DNA from 4 places in the Bradyrhizobium sp. 22 genome. Region 2 is predicted to be linked to each of the others. Evidence: predicted binding sites of a transcription regulator. Region 2 holds the regulator's gene; each other region holds the start of a gene.

Region 1 (4,077 bases), 950 kb from region 2:
CGATCCGCTCGGGCCCCTCCACCCGCACCACGGCATGCAGCGCGCGGCGCCAGGTGAATTGATGCGGCGGACCATCCGGCACGGCGGCGAACGGCACCTTGATCGGCTCCGGCTTGTCGAACAGCCTTAAGGGACGCAGCGGCGGCTCGCTCTCGACCCGCGCGGGCCATTCGGCCTGCATGGCGGCAGCAAGATGATGCTGCGCCGGGGCGGCCATCACTGCACATTCGGGAATATGGGTATCCTCAGGCAGGTGCACGACGACGCGTTTTCCCCCGATGCGCGCGGCGATGCGGTCGATCAGCGCGGCGAGTTCGTCATTGTCGTGGACATGGGCGTCGAGATCGCGCTGCTCCTGCACCACGATCTCGGTGCGGCTCGCCGACAGACGCACCATGTCGAAGCCGAAGCCGGGATCGAGCGGATCGGCGAGCGCATCGAGACGCTCGCGGAACAGGCGGTCGATTACCGCGCTTTTCGTCACGGGACGTCCGGTCTCGACCATGATCGCGCGCACCACGCCGTCGGTGCGGAAGAAGGCGGCCTCCAGCCGGCGCGCGCCTTTGCCCTGCTTCTCCATCGAGGCGATCAGCGTGTCGGCCAGCCGCGACAACGTCATCGCAATCATGGTGTCGGTCGCGATCGGCTCGGCGAAACGCTTCTCGACGATGTAGTCGGGCAGCGGCTTGCGCGGGCTGATCGGCGCATCGCCCTGCCCCAGCGCATGCGCGAGCAGCGTGGAGAACCGGGCGCCGAACCGCGCCGTGATCTCGCTTCGTGTGCGCGAGGCGACGTCGCCGATGGTCTTCAGGCCGGCGCGGCGCAAGCCAGTGGTGATGGCTTCGCTTGCACCGAGCGCGGACACCGGAAATGCGCTGATCGCCGCCGCCTCGCCGCCATCGGCGACGATGCTGCCGGAAGCCTGCCGCGTCAACGTACGCGCGCAGACCGACGTGCCGGCGATCGCCGCACCGACGGCAAAGCCCTGCCGGCCGAGCGCACGAACCAGCGTCGTGAGCAGCGCAGCCTCGCCGCCGAACAGATGCGCGCAGCCGGTGATGTCGAGGAACAGCCCGTGCGGCGGATCGAGCGCCACCAGCGGCGTGAAGCGGTCGCACCAATCGGCGATATCGCTGAGCGTCTTCGCATCGGCCGCGACATCGGCGTCGAACACTTTCAGATCCGGACACATCGCCCGTGCATTGGCCAAGGGTTGGCCGATGTACAGGCCGAGGCGCTCGGCGGCCTCGTCCAGCGCATGGATCACCAGCGCATTGTTGTCCTTGATGACGACGATGCTCGGATGAGCGGATTTACCCAGCCCGGCGATCCCAAGGAACCGCTGAATCCGGTCGATGGGCAGGCGCGGCAGCCACAGGCTGAGAATACGTCGACGGCTCGCTGAACTGGCACTCATCACAATTCCATTCCATGATCCACCGGCCGCAGGGGCCATGACGATTGCGCAAGAGCTCGGCATCGAAGCGCGGCGCGCCCCAAACGCTCCACACAGGTCCCGGCGGCGAATGCGCCGCGCGCAGCATCCATCGTGTCTCCGCGGTCGACGGCAAAGGTTGCGCGGCCATGCGCAGCATCAGGCCGGTGACGCCGGAGCCTTGCGCGGCCAGCGTCAGCTTGCGGCTCGCCACCAGATCGAACTGCCTGGTCTCGCCCCAGAGCTCGAGCACGACGGCGCCCAGCGCGTCGCAGGCGAGCGCATCGGCCGAGGTGCGCAGCGCGCTCTCGACATCGGCGGCGCGAACCATCACCACGCGGCGCGGATCGAGGCCGAGCTCTTTCAGCCCGCTCATCGACAGCGCGCCGGTTTCCACTTCCGAAAAGTCCTGCCGCACCCACAGCAGCGGCTTGCGTGCCGTCACGCGCCCCGCAAGTCCCATGACAAAGCCCGTTGCGGCCACGCCCTGGCGCCCCTCGCAAAACACCTCGTGGATCGCCGCACGCGCGAGCCCGCCCTTCAGCGCGTCGTCGATCCCGCTGTGGCCGAGCGCCACCCGATCGTGCTGATGCACGATCTCCGCCGTCTCGATGCGCTCGATCTGGCCGCGCAAGATCGCAAGCGCGCTTCCACGTGCGCCGCTCATGCTCGCCGCTCCTTCAGAGATTGATGCCGTGGTCTTCAAAAGAAGAACCAGCGGCTGGCTCATTTGTTCATGATATGTTCTAATATAAAGCTAACGGCGCGCGGAGAGTCAATCGAATTGGCGCGCTTGCGGATTCATCAGCGGAATCAATGGGATTTTGACATGGACGTACAACGTAAGCTGGAGATCCTGGCCGATGCCGCCAAGTACGACGCGTCCTGCGCCTCCAGCGGCACCGAAAAGCGGGATTCCAGCGACGGCAAGGGCATGGGCTCGACCGCGCCCGGCATGGGCATCTGCCATTCCTATGCGCCGGACGGACGCTGCATCTCGCTGCTCAAGGTGCTGCTGACCAACGCCTGCAATTACGATTGCCTCTATTGCGTCAACCGCGCCTCCTCGAACGTGCCGCGCGCCCGCTTCACCATCGAGGAGGTGGTCAAGCTGACGCTCGACTTCTACCGGCGCAATTACATCGAGGGCCTATTCCTCTCCTCCGGCATCATCCGCAGCCCCGACTACACCATGGAGCAAGTGGTGAGCGTCGCGCGAAAGCTGCGCGAGGAGCATCACTTCCGCGGCTACATTCACCTGAAGACCATTCCCGAGGCCGACGACGCCCTGATCGCGGAGGCCGGCAAATATGCCGACCGTCTCTCCATCAACATCGAGATGCCGCAGGAAACCAGCCTGCAGCAATTCGCGCCCGAGAAGGACGTGCGCGCGATCCGCCGCACCATGGGCCGGCTGCGGCTGAAGCTCGACGAGGCCGCGGAGAACCGCGCAGCGAAAACGAAGGTCAAGCCGCAACGCTTCGCGCCGGCCGGCCAGAGCACGCAGATGATCGTCGGCGCCGACGCGGCCTCCGACCACACCATTCTCCACACCAGTTCAAATCTCTACGGCTCATACAAGTTGAGGCGGGTCTACTATTCCGCCTTCAGCCCGATCCCCGACGCCAGCCGCGCCTTGCCACTGGTGCAGCCGCCGCTGCTGCGCGAGCACCGGCTCTACCAGGCCGACTGGCTGATGCGGTTCTACGGCTTCGATGTCGGCGAGATCGTTGACGACAGCGCGATGCTGCCGCTCGAGATCGATCCCAAGCTCGCCTGGGCGCTGCGTCACCGCGACCGCTTCCCGCTCGACGTCAACCGTGCCAGCCGTGAGGAGCTGCTGCGCGTGCCGGGCTTCGGCACCAAGGCGGTCGAACGCATCATCGCGGCGCGGCGCACCACCACGATTCGCCTCGCCGATCTCGCGCGGCTGCATGTGCCCCGCAACAAGGCGATGCCGTTCATCGTCCTCAGCGATCACCGGCCGTCGCCACACCGTCTCGACGACGCGCAACTGATCGAACGATTCAAACCGAAGGCAACGCAACTGGGGTTTGGCTTCTGATGCAATACATCATCCTCGACACCGAAACCGATTTCGACGGCTGGCGCAAAGCCGCACGCAGCCTCGTGCTTCATCACGTCCAGCCGGCCGATGTCACCTGGACCGTGCAAGGCGGTGAAGCGGACTTGTTCGCACCGCCCACGCCATCACCGATCTTCGAGGTGAACGACGGCACCTTCAACGTGTCAGGCAAATTCATCGAGCTCGCCAAGGCAGCGATCCTGCACCGCGATCCCCAGCGCTTCGCCATCCTCTATCGCCTGCTGTTCCGGCTGAAGGACAATCACGACCTCATCGAGGTCGCGACCGATCCTGACGTGGCGCAAGTCACCGCCATGGCGAGAGCGGTCCATCGCGACGAGCACAAGATGCATGCCTTCGTGCGTTTCCGCGAAATCGGCAGGGAACGCGAGGCGCATTACGTCGCCTGGTTCGAGCCGGAGCATCACATCGTCGAGCTCGCCGCGCCGTTCTTCGCAAAGCGCTTTGCCGACATGCCCTGGTCGATCCTGACCCCGGACCTCTGCGCGCATTGGAATGGCCATTCGCTTTCGTTCACGCCGGGCGTCAGCAAGAG
Region 2 (4,077 bases):
GCGGACCTGAAATCGCAGGCCGATCCGCTCCCCGACAGGGACCAGGGCCCCAAACCTCCCGACGTCGCATGGGACGTCAGTCCGGACGATCCGACGGCACCTTGATCACATCACCGGGTGGCGCTGGCCAGCTCAGTGTCGGCCAGGCTCATGCCGGCGTTTCGCCTTTAGAATCACGTGTGCGGACTTGCACTTGCTCGATCACGGAGAGCACGCAGGATAGATCATCCTGCGTGCTGCTTTGCCTCGCGTCTGCAGTCAGCTAGAACTCTCGCCGCCCTATTGAACGATGTGCGAGCAGGAGTTTCGCCCGTGGCCCTGATGCCGGTTTCCGACGCCCTTGCTGCGGTGCTGGCAGGTGCAGAGCCGCTGCCTGAACAGATGGTTTCGCTCGACGAGGCCTATCACCGCGTGCTCGCGCATGACGTCGCGGCGCGCCGCACGCAGCCGCCGCAGGCGATGTCGGCGATGGACGGCTACGCCGTGCGCGCGGCCGATGCGGCAACGGTCGATTCCCGGCTGACGGTGATTGGCGAGATCGCAGCCGGCCGTCCTTTCGCGAGAGCAGTTGGCGCCGGCGAAGCCGTGCGGATCTTTACCGGCGGCGTCATCCCGGACGGAGCGGACGCGGTCGTGATCCAGGAGGACACTGTCGCGGACGGCAACAGCGTCACCATCAAGGAAGCCGCGATCGCCGGACGGCACGTCCGCCCGGCCGGGGTCGATTTCCGCGAGGGTGACGTGCTCCTGCGCAAGGGAACCCGCCTGACGGAGCGCGATCTCGCGCTTGCCGCGGCGATGAATCACCCGGATCTCGCCGTCTGCCGCCGTCCCAAGGTTGCGATCCTCGCCACCGGCGACGAACTGGTGAGGCCGGGCACCACGCCCGGGCACGGCCAGATCGTCTATTCCAACGGCTACGCCCTGCATGCGCTCGCCCGCAGCGAGGGCGCCGAGACCATCGACCTCGGTGTCGCCGCCGACACGCTGGAGGCCACCTCCGCCGGAATCCGCCGCGCCCGCGAGAGCGGTGCTGACATCCTGGTCACGACCGGCGGCGCGTCGGTCGGCGACCATGATCTGGTCCAGCAGGCGCTGCGGGGCGAAGGCATCTCGATGGCGTTCTGGAAGATCGCGATCCGGCCCGGCAAGCCGATGATGCACGGACGGCTCGGCGCAATGCGCGTGATCGGCCTGCCCGGCAATCCCGTGTCGTCCTACGTGTGCGCGTTCCTGTTCATGGTGCCGTTGATTCGCGCCTTGTCGGGCCGTTCAGTGATTCATCATCGCCGCGAGCGCGCCGTGCTGGGCAAGGATCTCGGCGCCAACGACCAGCGCGAGGATTACCTGCGCGCGCGCCTGGAACTGCGCGACGACGGTGCGCAAGTCGCCGTTCCCGTCAGCCATCAGGATTCCTCTCTGCTTGCGAATCTTGCTGCGGCACAGGTACTTCTCGTGCGCGCACCGTTCGCGCCGAAGGCCGAGGCCGGCAGCCCTTGCGAGGTGCTGCGGCTCCCCGTCTGAGTGCACGGCCACACACATTCCGCGAGCTCGCCGCCGTTCACGGTAAATTAAGCAGTTGCGGAACATGTATCGAACATATAGTGTCCGTTCATGATTTGTTTCGAGCATGTAGCGGCTTATCGCTGAACTCATCGTCTCGGAATCGAACGACATCAACCGGGGGACTTTGGTCGAGATGTTAACGCGCAAACAATACGAGCTTCTGAGGTTCATCAGCGAACGTTTGAAGGAAAGCGGTGTGCCGCCCTCCTTCGACGAGATGAAGGATGCGCTCGACCTGCGCTCGAAGTCGGGCATCCACCGCCTGATCACCGCGCTCGAGGAGCGCGGCTTCATCCGCCGCCTGCCCAACCGCGCACGCGCCATCGAAGTGATTAAGCTGCCGGAGCTCCAGGCTGCCGCCGGCGCCCGTCGCGGCTTCACGCCGAGCGTCATCGAGGGCAATCTCGGCAAGGTCCGCGCCAGCTCCAGCCCCTCCATGGACGAGGGCGAGCGGCCCGTTGCGGTGCCCGTGATGGGCCGTATCGCGGCCGGCACGCCGATCGAGGCGTTGCAGACCCGCAGCCACACCATCAGCGTCCCGCCCGACATGCTCGGCACGGGCGAGCACTATGCGCTCGAAGTGCGCGGCGATTCCATGGTGGAGGCCGGTATCCTCGACGGCGACATGGCGCTGATCCAGCGCAACGAGAGCGCCGATACCGGCGACATCGTGGTGGCGCTGATCGACGACGAGGAGGCCACGCTCAAGCGTTTCCGCCGCCGCGGGGCCTCGATCGCACTCGAGCCGGCCAATGCCGCTTATGAGGTGCGCATCCTGCCGCCGAACCGCGTGAAGATTCAGGGCAAGCTGATCGGGCTTTACCGGAAGTACTGATACCCGGAGCTTCAAGCGCCGCGCGCGCTTTCGATCGGCACCGTCGATCCAAGATTGGAGCGAACGCTTGGTCCGCTCCGGCTGGATGGTCCCTCTGGTTCTGCGCTGACCGTCCGGCTCCTCTTCCGCGCGACATCCGGTTCGCAAGCGCAGGCGCGCGGCCATTTCGCTCCGCCGCCAGAGTGCAGGGCAATCGCATTTGAATTTTGCAGAGGTCGTCATGCCCGGGCTTGTCCCGGGCATCCACGTTCATTGTGCTGCGTGGAAGGCGTGGATGGCCGGGACAAGCCCGGCCATGACGCTGCGGAGGCAGCTGGTGACCATCGCCACATGCGATAGCCCTGCGCGTGCCGGCAGTGCTGATACGCCGGCCAAATGCAAGGATGCGATGTTTGTTCCTATCGAATCCGGGAAAGATAATGTGATCGCGCGCTGCGGACGCGAGCCGCAGATTTGCCCATAACCAAGCAGAGCGTTGCAGGCTTCCACTCTGATTGAGGCCTGCGCCTCGACGAGACGCGGGTCGCCATCTTCGCATGAGGAGCACCCGATGTGTGACTACAGCCTGCATGCCGTCGCGACGCGTCCCGCTGAGGTCGGAGAGACGATCGTCACGACAACCTTCCGCGGCACCTCGACGCGCGGCTTCGCCTCCGAAGCCGATCTGTCCGTTGCGGTCTGCCTGCTGCCGGGGACGGAGCTCGCCTTCGCCGACAACGTCCGTTACGACAACCGCTGGATCTGGACGCGCACCGTCAACTCCCGCGTCGGCAAGTTCGGCAAGATCGATCCGCACATTCCCGATCGCCATCACGACGCGATCGAATTTCCTGACGGCAAATACGTGCTGGTGACGCAGCTGGTCGAAGGCCAGCGCGCAACCGTGCTGCAGCTGCCGGTGACGCAGCCGGTCGGCGAGCGCGAGCACAAGCCTGAGATCATCGCCGACAGTCGAGCGGCGGTCACGCGCCAACCGATCGGCTGATCAAAGCTCAGTCCTCGGCCTGAAGATCGGCCTCCGACGGCGTAGCGTCGCGGACGCGCGGAGCCGGCCTCGGCATGAGGGCTCCTTCGAAATCTCCCTCGCCGGCGGCCGCCGGCGACCAGGGGCGGTCTGCACCTCTCGCCTTGACCGCCTGAACCGCAAATCCGTCGCCATGCCGTGTCAGCGCCAGCGCGCCCTGGCGCGCGAGCCGCTGCCGATCCACCACCATCGCCGCGCAATCGGGCGGCGCGGGCCGCGCCGTCACCACCAGCGCGGCGCGGCTGCAATCGTCCGCCAGCGCATCGATCCGCGAGGCCAGCGCGACCAGGCGTCCGTCGGCGAGCGGTGTCACGCAGCCGGATTCGTCGCACGACACTCCCTCGGCCAACGCGCTGCTGCCGGCATCGCGCGGATCGGCGTCGGCCGCCAGCCACTCCTTCAGCAGGAAACCGTCCTTGCCCGCCCTGATCAGGTGCAGACGCCCATCCCTGCCCCGCACCGCGACGCTGGCGCCGTCCCCGGCAATCAGGACATCAGGCTGCCGCGCGGACAGGCCCCAGGCGATGGAAGCCAGCAGCACCACGGCACCGCACCAGCGCAGGGGCGTGCGCAACAGGCCCATCAGGATGATGCCGAGGCTCGCGGCGATCAGCGGCGCGATGCCGAACGCCGGAATGCGGCCGACCGCGCC
Region 3 (4,077 bases), on a different contig from region 2:
GTCATGCCCGGGCTTGTCCCGGGCACCACGTTCTTGGTGCCGTGGATGGCCGGGACAAGCCCGGCCATGACGACTCGGCATCACTCCCCTGCCTGTAGCTTGCGCGGAAACAGCTCCGCCGCTCCGGTCGCCACCAGCCGCGGTCCCTCCGGGGCGTCGCTCTTGCTGAAATCGAGCTCCTCGATTCGTCCCGCGCGCTTTTCGATCTTGTCGGCGGAGATCAGCACCTGGCGGACGTCCTCGTTCACGTCGGCGAAATGCTTCTGCAGCTTCAGCACGCGGTCGCGCAGCCGGCCGAGGTCGTCGCCGAGCTTGATCACCTCGGTGCGGATCTGGTCGGCGGCATCGCGCATGCGCGCGTCCTTCATGATCTGCTGCATCACCTGGATTGCCAGCATCAGAAGCGAGGGCGAGACCAGCACGACGCGGGCGCGATAGGCCTTCTGGATCACGTCGTCGAAACCGTCGTGGATTTCGGCGTAGACCGATTCCGACGGCACGAACATCAGCGCCATCTCCTGGGTCTCGCCGGCGACGAGATATTTTTCGGCGATGTCGCTGACATGCTTCATCACGTCGCCGCGCAGCCGCTGCGTGGCGAGGCGTTTCTCCTCGTCGGTGCGGGCATCGTGCAGCGCCGTCATCGCCTCCAGCGGAAACTTGGCGTCGATGCAGAGCGGGCGCTGGTCGGGCAGGAACACGACGCAGTCCGGCCGTTTTCCGGTCGAGAGCGTGAACTGGAACTCGTAGGAGCCTTTGGGAAGCCCGTCCTGGACGATCGCCTCCATCCGCGCCTGACCGAAGGCGCCGCGCGACTGCTTGTTGGCGAGGACGTCGCGCAAGGTGGTCACCTGAGTGGTGAGATCAGTAAGGTTCTTGTGCGCGCTGTCGATGATGCCAAGCCGCTCGTGCAGCGCGCGCAGGCTCTCCATGGTGTTGCGGGTCGAATGTTCCATGGATTGGCCGACCCGATGGGTCACCGAATCCAGCCGCTCGTTGACCGCCCGCGCCATCTCGGCCTGGCGGCCGGCCAGCGCCTGGGTCATGGCGTCGACCCGGCCGGAGGATTCGCTCTGGGCCCGCAGCACCTCGCTCAGGCGCTCCTCGAGCTCGTCGGCCCGGATCGCGTGCGCCATCGCGAGTTCCGCGCCGCGCCGCCCGGACCGCGCGATCACGACCGCAATCACCACCAGCAGGACGAGAACCAGGGCGCCGAAGCCGATCAGCGCGTCCACGACGCGCACCGGCCAGTCGCCGAGCATGAAGATGATGTCGTTCATGCCGACCCTTCTAGCCGATTCGCCCGGGCGCACGAACGAATAGCGAACAATTATGGTGAATGCTCCGTTAATTTTTATGGTTAACGAAACCTGAAGTTTTATGGTTAGCGAGGGGTTAACAGGGTTCCGGGCCGCATTGACCGCATCGGGCATGGGGCTTAAATCGCGGCCATGGCCCTCAGAGAAATCATCATCCTGCCCGACAAGCAGCTGCGCCTGGTCTCCAAGCCGATCGAGAAGGTCACCTCGGAGATCCGCAAGCTTGCCGACGACATGTTCGAGACCATGTACGACGCGCCCGGGATCGGCCTCGCCGCGATTCAGGTCGCGCAGCCGCTGCGGCTGATCACCATGGACCTCGCCAAGCGCGACGAGAACGGCGAGACCAAGCCGCTGCCCCGCGTCTTCATCAATCCGGAGATCATCGCGTCCTCGGAGGAACTCTCTGTTTACGAAGAAGGCTGCCTCTCGATCCCCGAATATTACGAGGAGGTCGAGCGCCCCGCGAAGGTGCGCGTGCGCTTCACCGATCTCGACGGCAAGGTGCACGAGGAGGACGCCGAAGGCCTCTATGCCACCTGCATCCAGCACGAGATCGACCATCTCAACGGCGTGCTGTTCGTCGACTATCTGTCGAAGCTCAAGCGCGACCGCGTCATGAAGAAGTTCGAGAAGGCCGCCAAGCGCGCCGGCGAGTAGGCCACGTCCTCCGCCGTCATGCCCGGCCTTGTGCCGGGCATCCACGTTCTTTGCCGCTCCGAGCAGGAAGAACGTGGATGGCCGGGACAAGCCCGGCCATGACGAGTACCTTGCTCGTTGTTCGAGGATTGTCTCGTCACATGCCCCTCCGCCTGATCTTCATGGGCACGCCCGATTTCTCCGTGCCGACGCTGCTCGAGCTGGTCGCGCATGGCCACGAGATCGTGGCCGTCTACACCCGCGCGCCGAAGCCGGGCGGGCGGCGCGGGCTGCAATTGCAGCCGACCCCGGTCGAGGAAGCCGCGCGAAAGCTCGGCGTGCCCGTGCTGACGCCGAAGACGCTGAAGTCCCAGGAGGCGCTCGATGAATTTCGTGCGTTCGAGGCCGATGCCGCGGTCGTGGTCGCCTACGGCATGATCCTGCCGCAGGCGATCCTCGATGCGCCAAAACTCGGCTGCTACAATCTGCATGCCTCGCTGCTGCCGCGCTGGCGCGGCGCGGCTCCGATCAACCGCGCGATCATGGCCGGCGATGCCGAGAGCGGCGTCATGGTGATGAAGATGGATGTCGGTCTCGATACCGGCGACGTCGCCATGGCCGAGCGGCTCGCCATCACGGACAACATGACGGCGGCGGAGCTCCACGATCGGCTCTCGCGTCTCGGCGCCGACCTGATGGTGCGGGCGATGGCCGCGCTCGATCGCGGCGGGCTCCAGCTCAGGAAGCAGAGCGAGGACGGCGTCACCTATGCCGCCAAGATCGACAAGGCCGAGGCGCGGATCGACTGGCGCAAGCCGGCGCGCGAGGTGCTGCGCCACATCCACGGCCTGTCGCCGTTTCCCGGCGCCTGGGCCGAGCTGGAGAACGCGCGCGTCAAGATCCTGCGCTGTCAGCTGGCGCAAGGCGCGGGCGAGCCGGGCGCGGTGCTCGACGATCAACTCACCGTCGCCTGCGGCGAGGGCGCGATCCGCATCGTCGAGCTCCAGCGCGAAGGCAAGGGCCGGATGCAGGCCGCGGACTTCCTGCGCGGCGCGCCGTTGAAGGCGGGAGCCAAATTCAGCTAACCAACCGTCATACGCGGGCTTGACCCGCGTATCAATCTTCCAACAAGACTGTCTCCAGGCGATGGATTGCCGGGTCAGGCCCGGCAATGACACCGGATCAAATCGGATCGATGCCCCGCTACAAGCTCACCATCGAATACGACGGCGCGCCGTTCTTCGGCTGGCAGGTGCAGGACACGCTGCCCTCGGTGCAGGGCGCGCTGCAAGCCGCCGTGAAGGCGATGACGGGAGCGGATCTGCGGGTGCATGGCGCCGGCCGCACCGATGCCGGCGTGCATGCGCGCGGCCAGGTCGCGCATGTCGACGTCGACAAGCAGTTTCCGCCGGGCCGTTTTCGCGACGGGCTCAACGCGCATCTGCGCCCGCATCCGATCGCGGTGTTGGAGGCCGAGATCGTGCCCGACAGCTTCGAGGCGCGGTTCTCGGCGGTGAAGCGGCACTACCGCTATCGCATCGTCAACACCCGCGCCAACCTCGCGCTCGACATCGGCCACGCCTGGCGCGTACCGCGCCGACTCAATGCCGATGCGATGCACGTGGCGGCGCAGCGCCTGCTCGGCAAGCACGATTTCACCACCTTCCGCGACACCGAGTGCCAGGCCAAATCGCCCGAGAAGACGCTCGATCAGCTCGACGTGCTGCGCGACGGCCGCGAGATCACGGTCATCACCTCGGCGCGCTCCTTCCTGCATAGCCAGGTGCGCTCGATGGTGGGTTCGCTGGTCTGGGTCGGCGAGGGGCGCTGGACTGCCGACGATCTCTCCGCGGCCCTCGCAGCCCGCAACCGGGCCGCCTGCGGCGTCGTCGCACCGCCGGAGGGACTGTACCTGATGAAGGTGGATTATTAGCGCCTGATACTGCAACGGGCGTCATGGCCGGGCTTGTCCCGGCCATCCACGTGCGTCAACATGCGACCATGCATGGTGGATGGGTCTACATCCTGGCAAGCGCGCCCAACGGCATTCTCTATGTCGGTGTGACGAGCGACATTATCCGTCGGATCTACCAGCATCGAAATGGACTCGTGCCTGGCT
Region 4 (4,077 bases), 1.5 Mb from region 2:
CGTCACCTTGGCGATGATGGAGGCCGCGGCGATCGACAGCACGATGCCGTCGCCGCCGATCACGGCCTCGCAGTCGCATTCCGTATCGAGCCGGTCGCGACCGTCGACGAAGACATGCCTGGGCGCCTCCGGCAGCGCCACCACGGCGCGCTTCAGCGCCCACAGCGAGGCGCGCAGGATGTTATCGCGATCGATTCGCGAGGGCGAGGCAACGGCAACCGAGACCTGCGCAGTGGCGCAGATCTTGTCGAACAGCTTTTCGCGCTCCTCGGCCGTCAGGCGCTTGGAATCGTCGATGCCGCGCGGAATGCGGTCGGGGTCGAGAATCACGGCGGCCGCCACCACCGGCCCAGCCAGCGGTCCGCGACCGGCCTCGTCGCAGCCGGCGACCGGCCAGACCCCGCGCTTGATCAGCGCGCGCTCGCGGCGAAAGCTCGGGGGAGCGATGGCAATGATACCTTTCTTGCCGGCGGGAGCGGCCATGGCTTGGGCCGCAGCCGTCTTGGCCGGCTTGGCAGGCGCTGCCTTGTTCGCAGCGGCCTTCTTCCCAGGCCTATTAGGCGCATCTTTGGCCGGCTTGGTGGCGGACTTGTCCCGAATCATGGCGGGGATCGTGCGCAAGGCGCCCGGCCTGCGCAACCGGGAACCTCTCGCAATTCCCGCTATTCAGGCCCCTACTCCGCCAGATGCACCCGCCGGTCGTCGCCGACATCGATGCCGGGCGCGACAACGACCTCCCAGGGATGACCGTCGGGGTCGGCAAAATAACCGGAATAGCCGCCGTAATCGGTCTCGTGCGCGGCCTTCACCAGATTGGCCCCCTTGCCTAGCGCGAAGGCCATCACCGCATCGACCTCCTCGCGGGTCCGACAGTTCCAGGCGAGCGTCATGCCGCGGAAGGCCTGCGGTCTCGGCTGGTCCGGCAGCCCCGCGTCGGCCGCGAGCTGATCCCAGCCATACAAGGCGAGCACGGGACCACCGGTATCGTAGAACGCGACGGCCTCGCCGGTCGCCTTCAGCCGGCGCGAGAAACCGAGCGCGTCGTAGAAAGCGATGCTGGCGCGGATGTCGCTGACGCCGAGCGTGATGACCGTGAGCCGCGGCATCGGCACGTTGAGTTCTCTTAGCATGCGACGCCTCCTCCGTTTCCGATCAGAACAGGCTGAGCTGGTCGCCGTTCCGCTTCGGCCGCGCAAAGTGATCCGTCGTCAGCTTGGAGCGCCGCTTGTTCAGCCCGAGCCGCTCGCAGGCGATCTCGAAGCGGCGGCCGATGGTCCAGGCCATCGGTCCGGTGCCCTTCATTCGTTCGCCCCATTTCGCATCGTAATCGCGCCCGCCGCGCATGTCGCGGATCAAGGTGAAGACGTGGCGGTAGCGGTCCGGACAATTCGCCATCAGCCATTCGCGAAAGAGATCGCGCACCTCGAGCGGCAGCCGCAGCAGCACATAGGATGCTTCCTTGACGCCGGCATGGGCGGCGGCATCGAGAATGCGCTCGATCTCGCAATCGTTCAGCGCGGGGATCACCGGCGCCACCATCACGGTGGTCGGAATGCCGGCGTCCGAGAGCTGCTTCAGCGCCTCCAGCCGCTTCGGCGGCGTCGCGGCGCGCGGCTCCATGGTGCGGGCCAGTTTCGGATCGAGCGAGGTCACTGAGATCGCGACCTTGGCGAGGTTGCGCTTGGCCATCCGCGCGAGAATGTCGATGTCGCGCAGCACCAGCGCCGATTTGGTGACGATGCCGACGGGATGGCCGGCACGTTCCAGCACCTCGAGGATGCCGCGCATGATCTGGTGCTCGCGCTCGATCGGCTGATACGGATCGGTGTTGGTGCCGATCGCGATCATCCGCGGCTCGTAGCCGGAGGCGGCGAGCTCCTTCTCCAGCAGCGAAGGCGCCTCGGGTTTCGCAAACAGCTTCGATTCGAAATCGAGGCCCGGCGACAGGCCGAGATAGGCGTGGGTCGGCCGGGCGAAGCAGTAGACACAGCCGTGCTCGCAGCCGCGATAGGGATTGATCGAGCGGTCGAAGCCGATGTCCGGTGAGTCGTTACGTGTGATCACCTTGCGCGACGTGTCGACTCCGACCGTGGTCTTGAACGGCGGCAATTCTTCCAGGCTCTGCCAGCCGTCATCGAAAGCAACGCGCGCCTCGGCCTCGTAGCGGCCGGAGGCGTTGGACTGCGCCCCCCGCCCTCGCCGGCGGGCGCGGTCGATGGCGACGCCGAGTTCCGGAAAATCAGAGTCCGCACCCGCCGGCTCGGAGGGCGCCTTGACCGGCGGGTGCTTGAGAGCATGAGAGGATGCTGCTGGACTCATGAAGCCAAGATAGCACGTCAAAGGAACAAATCAAGAACACAAATGAGAAATGGAAAAACAACCCAGGCGGAGCTATCGCCCAAATTTCGAGCGCGGTCCTTTGACCTCACGCAACAAGGCTGTCGTAACGATCTCGTTTGATGTCGCACCGGGATCGATCGCGCCGGAACAAAGTTGGTGACGATCGCGAGGCTTGGCTCGGCAACAATCGGCAAGAATATGACAAATCAACAACAATCAGCTGCCGCGAGCAGCGATCTCGATCTGCTTGATCGCTATTGGCGCGCCGCAAACTACCTCTCCGTGGGGCAAATCTATCTGCTCGACAATCCTCTGCTGCGCGAGCCGTTGCGGGCCGAGCACATCAAGCCGCGCCTGCTCGGCCATTGGGGCACGACGCCGGGTTTGAACTTCATCTACGCCCATCTCAATCGCGTCATCCGCGCGCTCGATCTCGACGTGATCTATGTCTGCGGCCCCGGGCATGGCGGTCCCGGCATGGTCGCCAACACTTATCTGGAAGGCAGCTACAGCGAGATCTATCCCGAGATCGCCCGCGATGCGGCCGGCATGCGCAAGCTGTTCCGGCAGTTCTCCTTTCCCGGCGGCATCCCGAGCCATGCGGCGCCGGAAACGCCGGGCTCGATCCACGAGGGCGGCGAACTCGGCTACGCGCTGGTGCACGCCTATGGCGCGGCCTTCGACAATCCTGATTTGATCGTCGCCTGCGTCGTCGGCGACGGCGAGGCCGAGACCGGTCCGCTGGCTGCGTCCTGGCACTCCAACAAGTTCCTGAACCCCGCCCATGACGGCGCGGTGCTGCCGATCCTGCATCTCAACGGCTACAAGATCGCAAATCCCACCGTGCTGGGGCGGATGCGAGATGCGGAAATCCGCGATCTCTTTCGCGGCTTCGGCCACGAGCCGCTGTTCGTCGAGGGTGACGATCCCAAATTGATGCATCAGGCCATGGCGGACGCGCTCGACGTCGCGCTCGCCAGCCTCCGTTCGATTCAGCAGCACGCCCGCGACGGGCGCAGCAGCGTCGAGCGGCCACGCTGGCCGATGATCGTGCTGCGCAGCCCGAAGGGCTGGACCGGCCCTAAGGAGGTCGACGGCAAGAAGGTCGAGGGCTTTTGGCGCGCGCATCAGGTCCCCGTCGCCGGCTGTCGTGAGAACCCGGCGCACCTGAAAGTGCTCGAAGACTGGATGCGCAGCTACGAGCCTGAAAACCTGTTCGACGCGAGCGGCGCCCTCGTTCCCGAGCTTCAGGCGCTCGCGCCTCGCGGCGACCGCCGCATGGGTGCCAACCCGCATGCCAATGGCGGCCTGCTGAAGAAGGAGCTGAAGCTGCCGGACTTTCACCGCTTCGCGATCGAGGTGCCGCAGCCCGGCGGCGTCATGGCCGAAGCGACGCGCGAGCTCGGCAAATTCCTGCGCGACGTCATCCGCCTCAACACGAAGGAGCGCAACTTCCGCATCATGGGCCCGGACGAGACCGCGTCAAACCGGCTGGACGCCGTGTTCGAGGCGACCGAACGCGTCTGGATGGAGCCGATCGAATCCTACGACGTGCATCTGGCGCAGGATGGCCGCGTCATGGAGGTGCTGAGCGAGCATCTCTGCCAGGGCTGGCTCGAGGGTTATCTGCTCACCGGACGGCACGGCTTCTTCTCGTGCTACGAGGCCTTCATCCACATCGTCGATTCCATGTTCAACCAGCACGCCAAATGGCTGAAGGTGACGCGCGAGCTGACG

Evidence for each region. Region 2 encodes LexA, which represses DNA repair genes until DNA is damaged. Its sites were predicted from a motif close to TGTTCNNNNTGTGTTCNG; they were not measured.
Region 1: a site for LexA is predicted at 2,167-2,184, ahead of K410_RS0113390 (putative DNA modification/repair radical SAM protein). Genes of this name have one in related genera too.
Region 3: a site for LexA is predicted at 1,312-1,329, ahead of K410_RS0133370 (DNA recombination protein RmuC). Genes of this name have one in related genera too.
Region 4: a site for LexA is predicted at 2,341-2,358, ahead of K410_RS0110970 (PA0069 family radical SAM protein). Genes of this name have one in related genera too.

Annotation. Positions count from the first base shown of each region.
Region 1 is NZ_KI519399.1:2,566,926-2,571,002, reverse strand. Features, by position in the region: gene K410_RS0113400 (Y-family DNA polymerase) at 1-1,417, opposite strand, end outside; gene K410_RS0113395 (ImuA family protein) at 1,314-2,102, opposite strand; gene K410_RS0113390 (putative DNA modification/repair radical SAM protein) at 2,265-3,500, shown strand; gene K410_RS0113385 (UdgX family uracil-DNA binding protein) at 3,500-4,077, shown strand, end outside.
Region 2 is NZ_KI519399.1:3,515,680-3,519,756, reverse strand. Features, by position in the region: gene K410_RS0118025 (hypothetical protein) at 1-105, shown strand, start outside; gene K410_RS0118020 (molybdopterin molybdotransferase MoeA) at 313-1,524, shown strand; gene lexA (transcriptional repressor LexA) at 1,700-2,401, shown strand; gene K410_RS40395 (hypothetical protein) at 2,952-3,386, shown strand; partial or broken gene K410_RS36955 (ComEC/Rec2 family competence protein) at 3,394-4,077, opposite strand, start outside.
Region 3 is NZ_KI519400.1:1,680,066-1,684,142, reverse strand. Features, by position in the region: gene K410_RS0133370 (DNA recombination protein RmuC) at 81-1,280, opposite strand; gene def (peptide deformylase) at 1,452-1,979, shown strand; gene fmt (methionyl-tRNA formyltransferase) at 2,120-3,043, shown strand; gene truA (tRNA pseudouridine(38-40) synthase TruA) at 3,154-3,891, shown strand; gene K410_RS0133350 (GIY-YIG nuclease family protein) at 3,915-4,077, shown strand, end outside.
Region 4 is NZ_KI519399.1:2,040,658-2,044,734, reverse strand. Features, by position in the region: gene rnhB (ribonuclease HII) at 1-603, opposite strand, end outside; gene K410_RS0110975 (VOC family protein) at 675-1,130, opposite strand; gene K410_RS0110970 (PA0069 family radical SAM protein) at 1,153-2,319, opposite strand; gene K410_RS0110965 (phosphoketolase family protein) at 2,539-4,077, shown strand, end outside.